Regions from separate parts of the Reticulibacter mediterranei genome, predicted to be linked through region 3. Evidence: riboswitches for the same ligand, from Rfam matches in the RefSeq annotation. Region 3 holds a riboswitch; each other region holds the start of a gene.

Region 1 (4,359 bases), on a different contig from region 3:
TCCTGTCTCCTTTCCCCTGTTGCTGGCGTGTGTGTGGAGCACCATCTTGGGATAGCCAACTGTCCCGGAGGTGAAGTAGACGAGGCAGGGATCGTCACTGCGCGTTTGTGGGCCAGTAAATGATGAGGAGGCGCTATCGACGATCTAATGGTAACTGGTCCAGCCTTCTCGTCGAGCAAGATCGGCGTCTGGTTCAATCATCACGGTATGGCGCAATGTGGGGCAGTTTGTGCGGATCTGGTCGAGCTTGGCCGCACCTTCGCTATCGGTGATGAAGCCTTTTGCCTCAGCAACGTGGATGCGATGCTCGATATCCTGCGGCGTGAGCAGCGTGGTGCAGGGGATGAAGATGGCCCCCAGCTTCATCAGCGCAAGCACGCTTTCCCACCATTCGGGGATGCGAGGCAACATGATTAAGATGGCGTCGCCCTTCTGGATGCCCAGGTGCGCAAAGGCATTTGCCGCCTTGTTGGAGCGCTCTGCAAATGTTGTAAAGGAGATATGTCGCTCGCTGCCATCTGGTCCAGCCCACATCATTGCCAGCCTGTTGGGGTCTTGTGCCCACTTGCCAATCACATCAGTTGCGAAATTGAAATACTCGGGCACTTCTAGATGAAACGAGCGTCGTTCTGCTTCATAATCGAGCATGTTTGGTGTATTTGAAGTGGTCATTGCCTGGCTCCTTTGCGATAAGCTGCTACATAAACAACGCTGTTCGGGTCTTATCTCTGGTATCATATCACGCTTGCTACAATTATGTGCTGCTGGATGTGCTGCAAATTGCCCCTGATGTATCGACCAGCCAGTGCCGATAGTTTATAGAGAGCATGTTCCTTTTCACCGATAGAAACATGCAACACAGAAGGATTGAAGGATTGTGAGAGGGATATGAAAAGAAGCTCTCAACGAAACTGGCTTTGGGGAGTCGTTATCATTGTGCTCCTGAGTCTGGTAGCACTGGGTATGTTCGGGGAGAGAGGGATAACTTTCGCCCATGATAGTTTCGCCAGCAGCCATGCCGTTCCAAATAGCAGAACCGTTACGCTCTGGATTCAAGCGACGGATTCTTGTGCGCAAGCACTTTCTGGGGGAAACTTCATTGTTCAGGGGCCAGGGACAAATATCACAACAGGACTGACAGGTGGAGCCAGCCCTAAAACATTGCCAGCCTATAAAACAATGCCTCGTGCTCAAAGACATTGTCCCGTCAATCAGGGAACATGTGTCAAATTTTCGGCGGGCTGTGTCTCTCTGGCCGTTCCTGTCCCCGCTACTGGCACAGCACAATATACAGTCACTACCAATAGACTGCCGCCTGGACATGGTACAAATGTGAGCTATGCCCCCTGTGAGGGAGGCCCGGCGTGCCATATGGATGAGCAGAAGCAGCCCATCAAAGAGGTCGCATTTGTGACGGTTGCTGCGAATGGATCGGTTCAAGCATGGACGCGCAACACGGAACCCGATGGCTATGTAGACAGGTGGCCTGCGAGCGATTTTTTTTCCGCGACCCCGCGTAACCCAATCATGTTTCACTATTTTGGCGTTGCAGCGAGCGCGCATGGTCCATTTACCTGCGATGGCGACGGCGATGCCGACGACTTCATGACAGGAACCAGTAAATGGGCTCACTGCGATAATGACGGCGACAAAAAACACTAAATCGTGATGATTGGCGAAAAGATTTTAATAAGTTCTTTCTGCACTGTTTATTTGAGCAGGAAGAACTTATTATTTTATGCTACCTGAGACTGTTTGTATTTATCTATGCACGGGTGAGTAAGAGTGCCAGTGGAAAACAACGACATGCCTTGACACGTGGCGGATGAGATTCGTATCATTATGTGTATATGTGTAGAGGCAGAAGACGGAGCGTAATCTCTTGTAGAGCGTTGTTGTTTCAAAGATGAAAGGTCTCTCTGTACAATGAATAATATCTTTCGGCTGCTGGCCGACGAAGAGAAGTTTACCGACGAATTGTTCGCATTCGTGACCGACCACAATGCTGATAGCCGCAACGAGCGGGCCATCGTTAGCGTCTTGCATGAAGTTGCGCCGCAGATCGTCGATGTTGCCGAGTGTATGATTATCGACGGCGTGGACGAGCGGCACTATGTTGCGGATTATGTTCGCGCTATCCTGGGCGGTCAGGGCTTTTACGATTGATTGTCCCTGATTCTCTTGCGTGTAACGACAATCTTTCCTGATTATTGTAACAAAAAAGGGATCAAGATGTGTTTTGAGCAATAGCCATGAGGGATTGTCGCTACGCGGACTTTTTGGTATACTTGAAACGAGAAGGAAGAAAGTTCTTCAGGTAACTGGCGAAAGACGTGGATAAACCACGAGGGAGCCTGAAGAGCAAGTAAACGTTAACCTATCAGTCGTTCGCCTGGGCTGTGGCACCATTGGTGCCTTTTTTTATTGTCAAAAGAGCAGAAAGGCTGAGCAAATTTTATGCTGAATGAAAAAATTGCGTTACATACTCCTGGTCCGACGCCCATTCCTCCCCAGGTAAGTGCTGCCATGACGCAGCCGATGATCAATCATCGTGGCGAAGGCTTCTCTCGTCTGTATCGCGATATCACCGCGAAGTTGCAGACGGTTTTTCAAACGAAAGAACAGGTCTATGTGCTGGCTGGCTCGGGAAGTGCTGGTTGGGAGACGGCGATGGTCAATTTCGTGCCTGCCGGTGCAAAGGTTCTCAATATAGTGATTGGCGATTTTGGCGAGCGCTGGGTCAAGGCGAATCGCGCTCTGGGTTATCAGGTGGAGCGCCTGGACTATGCGATTGGCACCGCATCTCGCCCGGAAGATGTTGATACGTTCCTGAGCAAGCAGGAGGGGGCAATTCAAGCCGTCTGTTTGCAGCACAATGAGACCAGCACTGGCGTCTCCAATCCCGTCCACGAGATCGCGCAAGTCGTCGCCAAACATGGAGCGCTGGTTCTTGTGGATGCCGTTTCGAGCCTGGGAGCGCTGCCTCTGCCGATGGACGAGTGGGGACTGGATGTTGTTTTCACAGGTTCGCAGAAGGCATTGATGTGTCCTCCGGGGCTGATGATGATTGCTGCCAGCCAGAAAGCCTGGGCGCGGGCCGAGAAAGCCAATGCGCCGCGCTTCTTCTTTGACCTGAAAGGGCATCGCGATGGCTTTGCGAAGGGTCAGACACCACAAACGCCAGCTATCTCACTGCTCTACGGTTTGCAGGCCGCGTTGCAGATGGTGCTGGAAGAGGGGATCGAGCAGGGGCAGGAGCGGCATCGCTTGATGGGCGAGATGGCTCGTGCAGGAGCACAGGCGACTGGATTAGAGCTGCTGTGTCAGGATGAGGGCTTTGCCTCGAACACCGTAACGGCAGTCAAAATTCCCCAGGGCGTGGAGGCCTCAACATTCCGCAAAGCAGCACAGAAGAGCTTCGGCGTGGTGCTAGCCGGTGGGCAGGGCAAGATCATGAAGGATATGATCTTCCGCATCGGGCATATGGGCTATGTGACGCCAAACGACGTCCTGGTCGCGCTAGCAGCTGTGGAGAACAGCCTCGCTCTGCTGGGTTATCCCGTACAGGTGGGTAACGCAGTTGCCGCAGCCCAGCGAGTATGGCTGCTCCAGGTCAGCGCCAATAAATAGTTGTTTGTTTCAATCTCTCAGCGTTACAGGAGGCGAGCGCAGGTCTCTTTCAGGCTTCTAGCTCGTACATGACATTGGCGATGGCGGCGATGGCGGCGGTTTCGGCTCGCAGAATGCGCGGTCCCAGGCTCACGCTCTGGACACCGTGCCGTTTTGCCAGCGCGACCTCTTCCGCCATCAAGCCGCCTTCCGGTCCGATAAATAGCACAATAGTTTGCGGCTTCGGAGACTGCTCTTGCAAGGTTGTACGCAAATTGACGCCATGCTCTTCTTCCCAGGGCATCAGTGCCAGCGCATCAGATGGAATATCGTTTAGCGTGTGCATCAGCGGACGAATAGGTGATAAGGTTGGGACACGTGAGCGCCCACACTGCTCGGTGGCCTCTTGCAGAATGCGTTGCCAGCGCTGCAATTTTGATGGTCCAGCATCTTCCAGCCCCGCCATTGAGCGACGACAGAGCGTAGGCACAAAAGCTGTAACGCCCAGCTCTGTTCCCTTCTCCAAAATCAACTCAAAGCGTGCCGATTTCAATAGCCCCTGACACAGAATGATCTGAACCGCCGATTCGCGCTGACCTGCTCTCCTCTCTTGAATGGTCACTTCAACGCCCGCTCGACTGCTTTTCATAACAGAACAGATGATCTCGTCCCCGCTATTGTCGAGCAAGATCAGAGCCTCGCCAATTGCCAGGCGCAGCACATCGCGCACCTGATGAGCCAGCTTATCAG
Region 2 (4,359 bases), on a different contig from region 3:
ATTAACGCAGAATTTCGTGTCTATGCCTTTGATTCGGCGGCGTTCGAGGTGAAAGCAAGCGTCAAGGGCAAAGATCGTCCAGCGTTGAGCGACTGGGAAAAGGCATTCAAGCTGATCAAAGCCGATGGCAGCACCTCGATTGGCGCGGCGTTGGCGAAAATGCTCAAAGATAAATTTGTCGCTGAGCAGATCGTCATCGTCACCGATGAGGGTGAGAATACGCCGCCGCTCTTCCACAACGCCTATGCAGAGTATGTGAAAGAGATGCACGTCGCCCCGAGCGTGATTATTGTGCAGGTTGACGGCTCTAATCCGAGCTTTATGGCCGGGTTGCAGAAGCAGGGTATTGAGGTGATGCGCTATCAGTTTCGCGGCGACCAGTACAGTGTGGTCAATATTCTTCCGCTCATGGCCATGCCGAGTCGGGCCGAGATGGTGGATCTGATCATGCAGTACCCGCTACCCGAGCGTCCACAACGGATCATGTCAGTTGAATAGAGGAGATCTCCTGTAGCTATCCCTACAGGAGATCTTCACGTATATTAGCGCTGCGCGGTCTCTTGTACAGAGGAGAGCAGCAGTTCCAGGTCCAGTTCAGGGTAAAGGATATAGTGGCTGAGCAGAGCACTGATGCGTTGCTGGGCCTCTGCAATGACGTTGGCGCTCAAGTTATATTTGGCGCGGCTCTGTTTGCCTGCCGTGCTTGTCGGGGTGGTGTGAGAGAGGACCAGCTTGATGATGCTTGCGATCTCTTTCATTTCTTCCGTGCCCATGCCAAGCGTCGTAGTGGCAGGTGTTCCCAGGCGCAATCCGCTCGTGTACCAGGGACCGTTGGCGTCGAAGGGGAGCGAGTTGCGATTGAGCGTAATTGAGCAGGCGCGCAGTGCTGATTCCGCTTGCCGCCCGGTCAAGCCATAGGTTTTTGCCACATCGAGCAGGAGTAGATGGTTATCTGTGCCGTTCGTCAAGACCTGGAGCGATTCGTCGAGACATGCCTGAGCGAGCGCCTGGGCATTTTCAACGATCTTGTGTGCGTAGGTCTCGAATTCGGGGGTCAGCGCTTCGCGGAAGGCAACCGCTTTTGCCGCCAGAATGTGGGGCAGCGGTCCACCCAGCATCGCTGGGCACCCTTTGTCCACCCACTCGGCCAGTTCCTCTTTGCACAGAACCAGTCCACCACGAGGCCCGCGCAGGGTTTTATGGGTCGTTGATGTGACGATATGGGCGTGTGGAACCGGATCGTAGTCGCCCGTGAAGACTTTGCCTGCGACCAGACCGGCAAAGTGTGCCATATCGACCATTAGGACTGCCCCAACCTCATCGGCCATTTCGCGCATTTTCGCAAAGTTCAGCTTGCGAGGATACGCGCTATAGCCAGCCAGTAGGATCAAGGGGCGGATCTCATGCAGCTGGCGACGCAGATTGTCCAGGTCGATGCGGTAGGTATCAGGCTCAACGCTGTAGGTATACACATCGAACAGGTGGCTTGAGATGTTGTGTCTATAGCCGTGCGTGAGATGGCCTCCCGAATAGTAATCAAGGGAGAGCAAGCGCTGATTGTGAACCGCCGCCCGTACCTTTGCCCAATCTTCGCGCGAAACCTTCGAGGGATCTTCTAGCCCCAGTTCGGTTAAGAGCGGGCGTTGCACCTTTGCGGAAAGGACCGCCAGGAAAGCAACCAGGTTGGCATCGGCACCCGAATGTGGCTGGACATAGGCATGCTCAGCGCCAAAGAGCTTGCACGCAAGCTGTCCCGCCTCTTCTTCGATGGCATCGACGTTGTCGCACCCGGCGTAGAAACGATGGTGAGCATAGCCTTCGGCGTATTTGTCAGTAAGCAGGTTCGCCCCTGCCAGTTGAGTTGCCAGAGAGCTATAGTTCTCGCTGGCGATCAGCTTCAGGTTGCTGCGCTGGTCCCGTAGTTCCTTGATGATAGCTGTGCTGATGGACGGTGAGACCGTATTGATCTGATCTAGTGAAGCATAGAAAGCGGCAGCAGCCGAACTGGGAGAGATACCGTTCAGGGTATTGAGATAGCGGATAAGCAGGGATTGTTCCTGTGTGGTTGTTGGCATAACCGTTCGCTCCTTTTCTCGAATAGCAACAGAATGTGATACAGACCGATGACTATTCCAGCCCAGGCGAACGACTGCTTTGTGAATCTCGCTCCAGGCTCCCCTGTGGTTGCTTCCACCGTCTCGCCAGTTACCCGGAGCTATCTATGAAGTTGTGTTATAAATGAGTATACACTATTTTGGCCACTGATCAAGTGCTTTAGCCAGCAACCATCATAGACAAGCCATTTTTTATGTTGGCCAGGAGTAAAGTATATGTTAATTCTAAGGATAGAAACGAGGAGAGCAGAGTGCGATGACGAGAGAGCAGAAGCCAAAGGTTGATGCACGGGCGCTGATTGCTCGTTTGAATAACCAGAGTAGGACGCTGTTGCAGCGAGAAATAGTTGCTCCCCTGCTTCCTGGTGGCCGTATTCGGACCCGGCTTGGTGGCATGGTGCATGAATTCTATCCCACGCGCGAGTTTGTCGGCTGGGGCCGTTTCCGTCCGATCAACGAGCGAGAGGCGGAGGTGCTTGAGGAGGCGCTGCCCTGGGAGCGTGGCGGCTATCTGGAACTGTTCCCCGCGCTGCGGGTTGTTCTGCTCTGGCCTGATACCAATCCAAAGCAGCCGGGCATGTGGTGGGCTGTGCCATTCAATGATAGCGATGCCCGCCAGCGTTTCGGCTTTCGGGCTGAGCCATTGCCCGTCTTTTTGTGCGATCCAACCAATGGAGCGGAACAGTTTGAGCGCGTGATCGTGCGTGTGGAGGGCCACAATCTCTGGTTTGATGGTCCTGATGTGCTGGCCGATCCCACGCATGCCGAGTGGCTCCGTGATACCGCTGCTAATATCGATAAACTTGAACGTTTCCTCCCTGGATTGGCAGGTTCTGAACGCCTTGCTCTGCTGTTCTGGCAACTGCATCATATCGAGACAACTCTGGCAGGTGAAGGTTCTACGATAGAACGCCAACAGCGGGCTGCGCAGCAGCAGCAGAGCCATCAACAGCAGCGAGAGTGGTTGCGGCGGCAGGCGTTGAATAGCCAGCTGGAACAGCGTTTGCGACATGCTCTGGCGAAGGCTGATGCGGTTCTGCATAGCTACAGCGAGATCACAAATACCGATGGTTCTCCTGGGCATCTTGTTGTTGAGTGGAGCGAGCAGGGCCAGACCAGACGCTATCGCTCGACCATCGATCCACGCCTGAATGTTGTGTCCAGCGGGATCTGTCTCAGCGATCGAGATCAAGATTTTGATCTGACCAGTCTGGTGAATGTGATGACGGATGTTCCCTGGGAATAACAGCCTCAGATGGTGTGCCGCGTGCGAAAACGGGCGTGGACGTACCCGTGCTCTTGCGTTTGCGGGCGACATCCGGCAAAAATACGATCTGTCCACGTTCTGGTTTGCGATAAGTTTTTTCGTGTAGATGAACTGCTAGCGAGCGCATAAAATCGTAACCATCGCTAAAGCTGGAGGGGGTGTGGCCCCATTTCTGTTCGTATGCGCTATCGTGGAGTGCGTATCCAGCTAATGGAATCACGTTATGATAGAAATCTTCTATCGAGAAGGAAGTGAGGATGTTCCGAAGCGTCTCTGCATCGGGAACAATCCAGGTAATGCCCATGAAGTTAGGCTCGGCGGCTTCGAGTTCCTCAAATGAGGCATAGACAGCCTCTGTGGTATCTGATGCGACCTGATAGCCCAATGTGTAGCGAAAATGGTTGCTCCAATCGGCGTACTGAAAGTATTCGTCGGCGCGGTCGAGCCACTCTATGATGGTTTCTAGCAAGACTTTATTCGAGCAGGCAAGCAGTGCATCACGTACCTGTTGCGTGAGCTGTTTTGTTTTTGTTTTCATAACGGGCTAGCTATCCCTTTCTCATTCATGATAAAAGAAAAGCGTTGCATATCTGTTTCTGAGCAGAGAGATTGCTCTACTTATGTAATACACCGACGAATCCCAAAAGCGGAAAGATGGCTCATAATTCGTTAAGCATGCCATTTGAAGAAAGCAGTGAGAAAAGCATATGACACAACCCAATTTGAATCCCAATAGCCCCTTTTTTCATGAGGAGCGGCATATATCGCTGGCCCCATTTGTGGAGAAGCAGATCACGATTTGTGGAGCGGGCGCATTAGGAGGAAATCTGACCGAAACGCTGGCTCGTATGGGGTTTATGCGCATCAAGCTGATCGATAAAGATCGGGTGGAGATGCGCAATCTTTCGACTCAGCCATATAGTCGCGCGGAGGTTGGAGCACCAAAGGCTCGCGCGCTGGCGAATACGTTCTATCGAG
Region 3 (4,359 bases):
GTTCGCCAGTCGGCATGGCGCAAGGGTAGTCCCTCACGCAGCGCAGGCTCGTCGATCTGGATGATATGAATTCCAGCTGCTTCCAGGTCCAGCACCTCATCGCGGATCGCCAGCGCGATCTGTTTGCAGGTCTCAGAGCGCGGTTGGTCGTCGCGCACGAATGACCACTGCATGATCGTAACAGGCCCGGTAAGCATGCCTTTGACGGGTCTTGACGTGAGCGATTGCGCAAACTGTGTCCAATAGACCGTCATGGGTTGAGGGCGCGCGACATCGCCATAAATGATGGGTGGACGCACACAACGCGAGCCGTAGCTCTGCACCCATCCATACTGCGTAAAGAGCATGCCTGTCAATTGTTCGCTGAAAAACTCAACCATGTCGCTGCGCTCGAACTCGCCGTGTACCAGTACATCCAGTCCAGCCTCTTCCTGAAAGCGAATCACCTGCTCGATAGCCTGACGCAAATACGCCTCGTAGCTCGCATCATCCATCTTGCCGCTTTTATGAGCTGCCCTGGCAGCACGAACTTCAGCCGTCTGGGGATACGAGCCAAGCGTCGTCGTCGGCAAGATGGGAAGGTGCAACTGCTCCTGTTGCCGCTGCTTGCGAATGTCATGCTCATGGGGACGCTGGGCCATCTGCTCGCTAATGGCCTGAACACGCTCGGCCACCTGGGGATTATGGATGCGCGGCGAACTACGTCGATTGGTAAACGTACGGCGATTCTCCTGAAGCTCGGTATCAATTGCGGCGCGACCTTCATTGACGGCGCGAGCAAGCAGGCTGATCTCCTCGACTTTTTGATTGGCAAAGGCCAGCCACGAGCGCATATCTTCATCAAGGTGCGTCTCCTGCTGCACATCAATCGGCACAAGCAGTAACGAACAGGAGGGGCCAATCAGGACGCGCTCCGATCCAAGCGCCTGCACACCACGTTCGATCAAAGCAAGGGCGCGGTCAAACTCGGTGCGCCAGACGTTGCGGCCATCGACGACGCCCAGCGAGAGCGCAAGCGAGGCAGGGACAAGACTCAATACCTGTTCCAACTGCTCAGGGGCGCGCACAAGATCGAGGTGTAGCGCGGCTATAGGAAGCTGTACAGCCAGGGGCAGGTTGTCGCGCAGGTCACCAAAGTAGGTGGCAAGCAGGATACGCAGCGATGATGCGGCGACCAATCGCGTATAAGTGCTGCGATACGCCTCCTGAGCTGCCTCTGTTAGATCGAGCACAAGACATGGCTCGTCGATCTGTACCCAATCAGCACCAGCCTGTGCCAGTTTCCGCAACACCTCTTCGTAGACGGGCAGGAGCTGGTCAAGCAGGGTGAGCGGATCAACGCCGCTGTGGTGCGTCTTACCAAGCAACAAAAACGAGATCGGACCAAGCAGGACGGGGCGCGTGTGGATGCCCAACGCTTTTGCCTCCAGAAACTCGTCAATCGGTTTGGTCGAGGCAAGCTGAAAGCGCTGCTCCAGCTCAAACTCGGGGACGATATAGTGATAGTTGGTATCGAACCACTTGGTCATCTCCATCGCGGGAATCGCGCTCGCCTGATCCTGATCGTTCTGCATACCACGAGCCATCGCGAAATACGTGCGGAGATCAACCACTGAGCCATCCCATTGATAGCGTTTGGGGACCGCTCCGACCATTGCGACGGCATCAAGGACGTGATCGTAGAGAGAAAAGTCGTTAGATGGAATATGGGTCAGGCCCGCACGCTGCTGCAATTGCCAGTGTTGTTGGCGCAGACTGGCAGCCTGAGTAAGCATCTCAGCCTCACTGAGTTTGCCCGACCAGAATTGTTCGAGGACTTTCTTGAGTTCGCGCCTGGCACCAATGCGAGGATAACCGAGATTCGTAGCGTGTACCATACATCAGTTCCTTTCAACGCACCCACCAGCCAGTATGCGGTGGGCGACGAGAGCCAGCAAACTAACAACAAAAAAGGACACCAGCATAGATCATGGTGTCCCAGCCCAGGCGAGCGGCTGCTTGCTTCCGCCTCTCTTTCAGGCTTCCCTGTGGTACTCCACATCGTTCGCCAGTTGCCTGAAAGCATATTTCCTTTTGCTACTTCTAAGTATAGGAAATGCTTTTATAAAGTCAAGTCTTTTCCCGATGCATCCTCGATGCAGCCTGCAAAGCCTCGCCGCCTCGTGCGCGTGCATAGGCGAGAAATGCCAGCGTCTCTCTTTTTCGCTGTATGCGATTGTGATAAAGCGATGGCTGATCTGGATGGTGACGAATGCGCCACGCCTCATCAAGCAAGAGTTGCCAACGCTGCGGAAAACGCTCGCGCCAGCGTTGCAGGGCCACCGATTTCGCGATAATCTCCCCCTCCTCAATCGCGCTGAGGATGCGACAGAGGGTGGCAACGGAGGTCATGACCCAATAATCAAACCAGAATAGATATGCTCGCCGGGCCTTGCCAGCCCAATAGACATCGAGATTGAAGCGCATCGCCTCCAGCACATCATCCCATGTCACGGTAAGCGGAAGCGTGGCGGGTTCCGGCCCCAGCAGACGGATGCCCTGATGCTTTGTAATCCATGCCATCGTTGCATCAAGATGTGCAGGAGTGGTAAACGTGCCATCACGAAAGATAGCAGAGGGTGACTGTTGCTGGAGAGGAATATAGGTCACGTCCATCAGCTTACAGAGCGGTTGCTGCTGTACAAGCTGCGCATGAACGGCAGCGAACTGCTTCATTTCTTCGCTGCTCCACTCGCCCTGTATCAACGCCAGCACATCGATATCGCTCTCGCCCTCCTCAAAAGCTCCGAGAGCAATAGAACCATGAAGATAAATGCCGACAAAGCGAGCATGCCAGGACACAAGGGCGTGAAGATACGCATCAATGCATGGTTGGAGCGAGGCGGGAATAGTGCTTTCCATCAAATACATCTCTTTCCCGATACATAAACTATGTTGCCTGCTTCGTAAAATGTACCATATTTTTTTGCGCATACAACTATACGCTTTGCAACAACCAGAAAGGAAGCAGCAGGGCTTTCCAGTTCTCCGCTCAAAGGGGTGCAGGGTCTCCCTGCCGGGGTCTGGGGTGTCCCCAGTTTCCTTCCCTCCTTCGCGCGCCGCCTGCGGCGGCGCGCAAAAGAGAAGAAAAAAGGTTTTTTGCGGGGACACCCCGCACCCCGGCAAAGGGCTGCCGCCCTCTGCACTCCCGCTAGATGGGAGAATTGGAAAGCCCTGAAGGAAGCAGGCAAAATTCGCCATATTGATCTCAGTAATGTTACACTAGATTTGCTCACAGAAGCACAGCGGTCTGGCGTACGCATTGCAAGCGTCAAGAAGCGCTACAATCCTGTGAACCCTAGTTCTCTGAACAGGTTGTTGACTGGTGTATAGAGTAACAGATTTAGTATCGACATTTATCACTACACCTCAAGGATAACGAGAAACATTAGATGGGCATTCTTTTTGGGCTGCTGGCGGCCATCTGTTTTGGCCTTGCAGATTTCGTTGCCACACACGCAACCAGACGCATCGGTGTGCTGCGTTCGCTTGCGGCAATTCAATTGTTAGGCGTCTTCGTCGTAGGAGCCGTACTGCTCGTTACACAACAACATGCACCACCTCTAGATCCATCGGCCTGGGGCATAGCGGTAGGCATCAGCATCATCAACTTTATAGGAACAGTGTTGCTGTATCGCGCCTTTACGATTGGTACACTCTCGCTTGTTTCGCCTATTGCATCCGGTTTTGCGGTCGTGACGGCTATTCTGGCCTTTTCCAGTGGAGAACGCCCACCCATCCTCCCTCTTGCGGGAACCGCATTGCTGGTTGTGGGGGTGATCGTCGTTTCCCGCACTCGTAACACCTCGAATGCTACAGCGCTTGCCGGGGTTCCAGAAGCGCTAGGGGCCAGCCTTTGCTTTGGCTTCTACTTCTGGATGCTCAACAGTGTTACTCCTACGTTGGGAGCATTCTGGCCGGTGTGGATCACCCGGTTGGTGCAACTGCTCTGCGCGCTGCTTATGCTGACCGTGCGCGGTCCCTTCGAGCTAAAGCTGCTCTGGAAGGCCAGCCCGTTGCTGCTGATCGCAACCGTGCTGGATTCAGGAGCGTTGCTCGCATTCAATCTGGGCATCGGACAGACATATACAACCGTCACAACAGCACTGACCTCGCTCTACAGCGCCGTTACCGTCCTCCTCGCCTGGCTGTTTTTACGCGAACGGCTCTCTTCGGGTCAGTGGGCCGGTGTGGGCGTCATTCTAGCTGGCGTCCTGCTTGTTAGCATGTAGCAGTGAGTGCAAAAGAAGGCAAACGCCCATCTCCCACAGTTGGTGCCGTTGCCTTCTCCCAACGCTACCTCTTCTGATATCATTTCTT

Evidence for each region. Region 3 has a riboswitch for ZMP and ZTP ahead of metE (5-methyltetrahydropteroyltriglutamate--homocysteine S-methyltransferase). Riboswitches for the same ligand answer to the same signal wherever they lie in the genome.
Region 1: it holds a riboswitch for ZMP and ZTP, as region 3 does, so the genes downstream of both, K3T83_RS21635 (pyridoxal-phosphate-dependent aminotransferase family protein) here and metE (5-methyltetrahydropteroyltriglutamate--homocysteine S-methyltransferase) in region 3, are expected to answer to the same signal.
Region 2: it holds a riboswitch for ZMP and ZTP, as region 3 does, so the genes downstream of both, K3T83_RS31225 (glycine hydroxymethyltransferase) here and metE (5-methyltetrahydropteroyltriglutamate--homocysteine S-methyltransferase) in region 3, are expected to answer to the same signal.

What each region holds. Positions count from the first base shown of each region.
Region 1 covers NZ_BNJK01000001.1:5,008,556-5,012,914, forward strand. Annotated here, with positions in the region: gene K3T83_RS56320 (hypothetical protein) at 1-55, shown strand, start outside; partial or broken gene K3T83_RS56325 (AMP-binding protein) at 1-738, opposite strand, end outside; gene K3T83_RS21625 (hypothetical protein) at 889-1,662, shown strand; gene K3T83_RS21630 (hypothetical protein) at 1,927-2,166, shown strand; ZMP/ZTP riboswitch at 2,308-2,405, shown strand; gene K3T83_RS21635 (pyridoxal-phosphate-dependent aminotransferase family protein) at 2,458-3,630, shown strand; gene K3T83_RS21640 (16S rRNA (uracil(1498)-N(3))-methyltransferase) at 3,680-4,359, opposite strand, start outside.
Region 2 covers NZ_BNJK01000001.1:7,217,162-7,221,520, forward strand. Annotated here, with positions in the region: gene K3T83_RS31220 (vWA domain-containing protein) at 1-498, shown strand, start outside; gene K3T83_RS31225 (glycine hydroxymethyltransferase) at 543-2,075, opposite strand; ZMP/ZTP riboswitch at 2,129-2,219, opposite strand; gene K3T83_RS31230 (hypothetical protein) at 2,371-3,360, shown strand; gene K3T83_RS31235 (hypothetical protein) at 3,290-3,919, opposite strand; gene K3T83_RS31240 (HesA/MoeB/ThiF family protein) at 4,089-4,359, shown strand, end outside.
Region 3 covers NZ_BNJK01000004.1:101,954-106,312, reverse strand. Annotated here, with positions in the region: gene metE (5-methyltetrahydropteroyltriglutamate--homocysteine S-methyltransferase) at 1-1,877, opposite strand, end outside; ZMP/ZTP riboswitch at 1,974-2,065, opposite strand; gene K3T83_RS54995 (aminoglycoside adenylyltransferase domain-containing protein) at 2,110-2,901, opposite strand; gene K3T83_RS58515 (aldo/keto reductase) at 3,040-3,372, shown strand; gene K3T83_RS54990 (DMT family transporter) at 3,432-4,271, shown strand.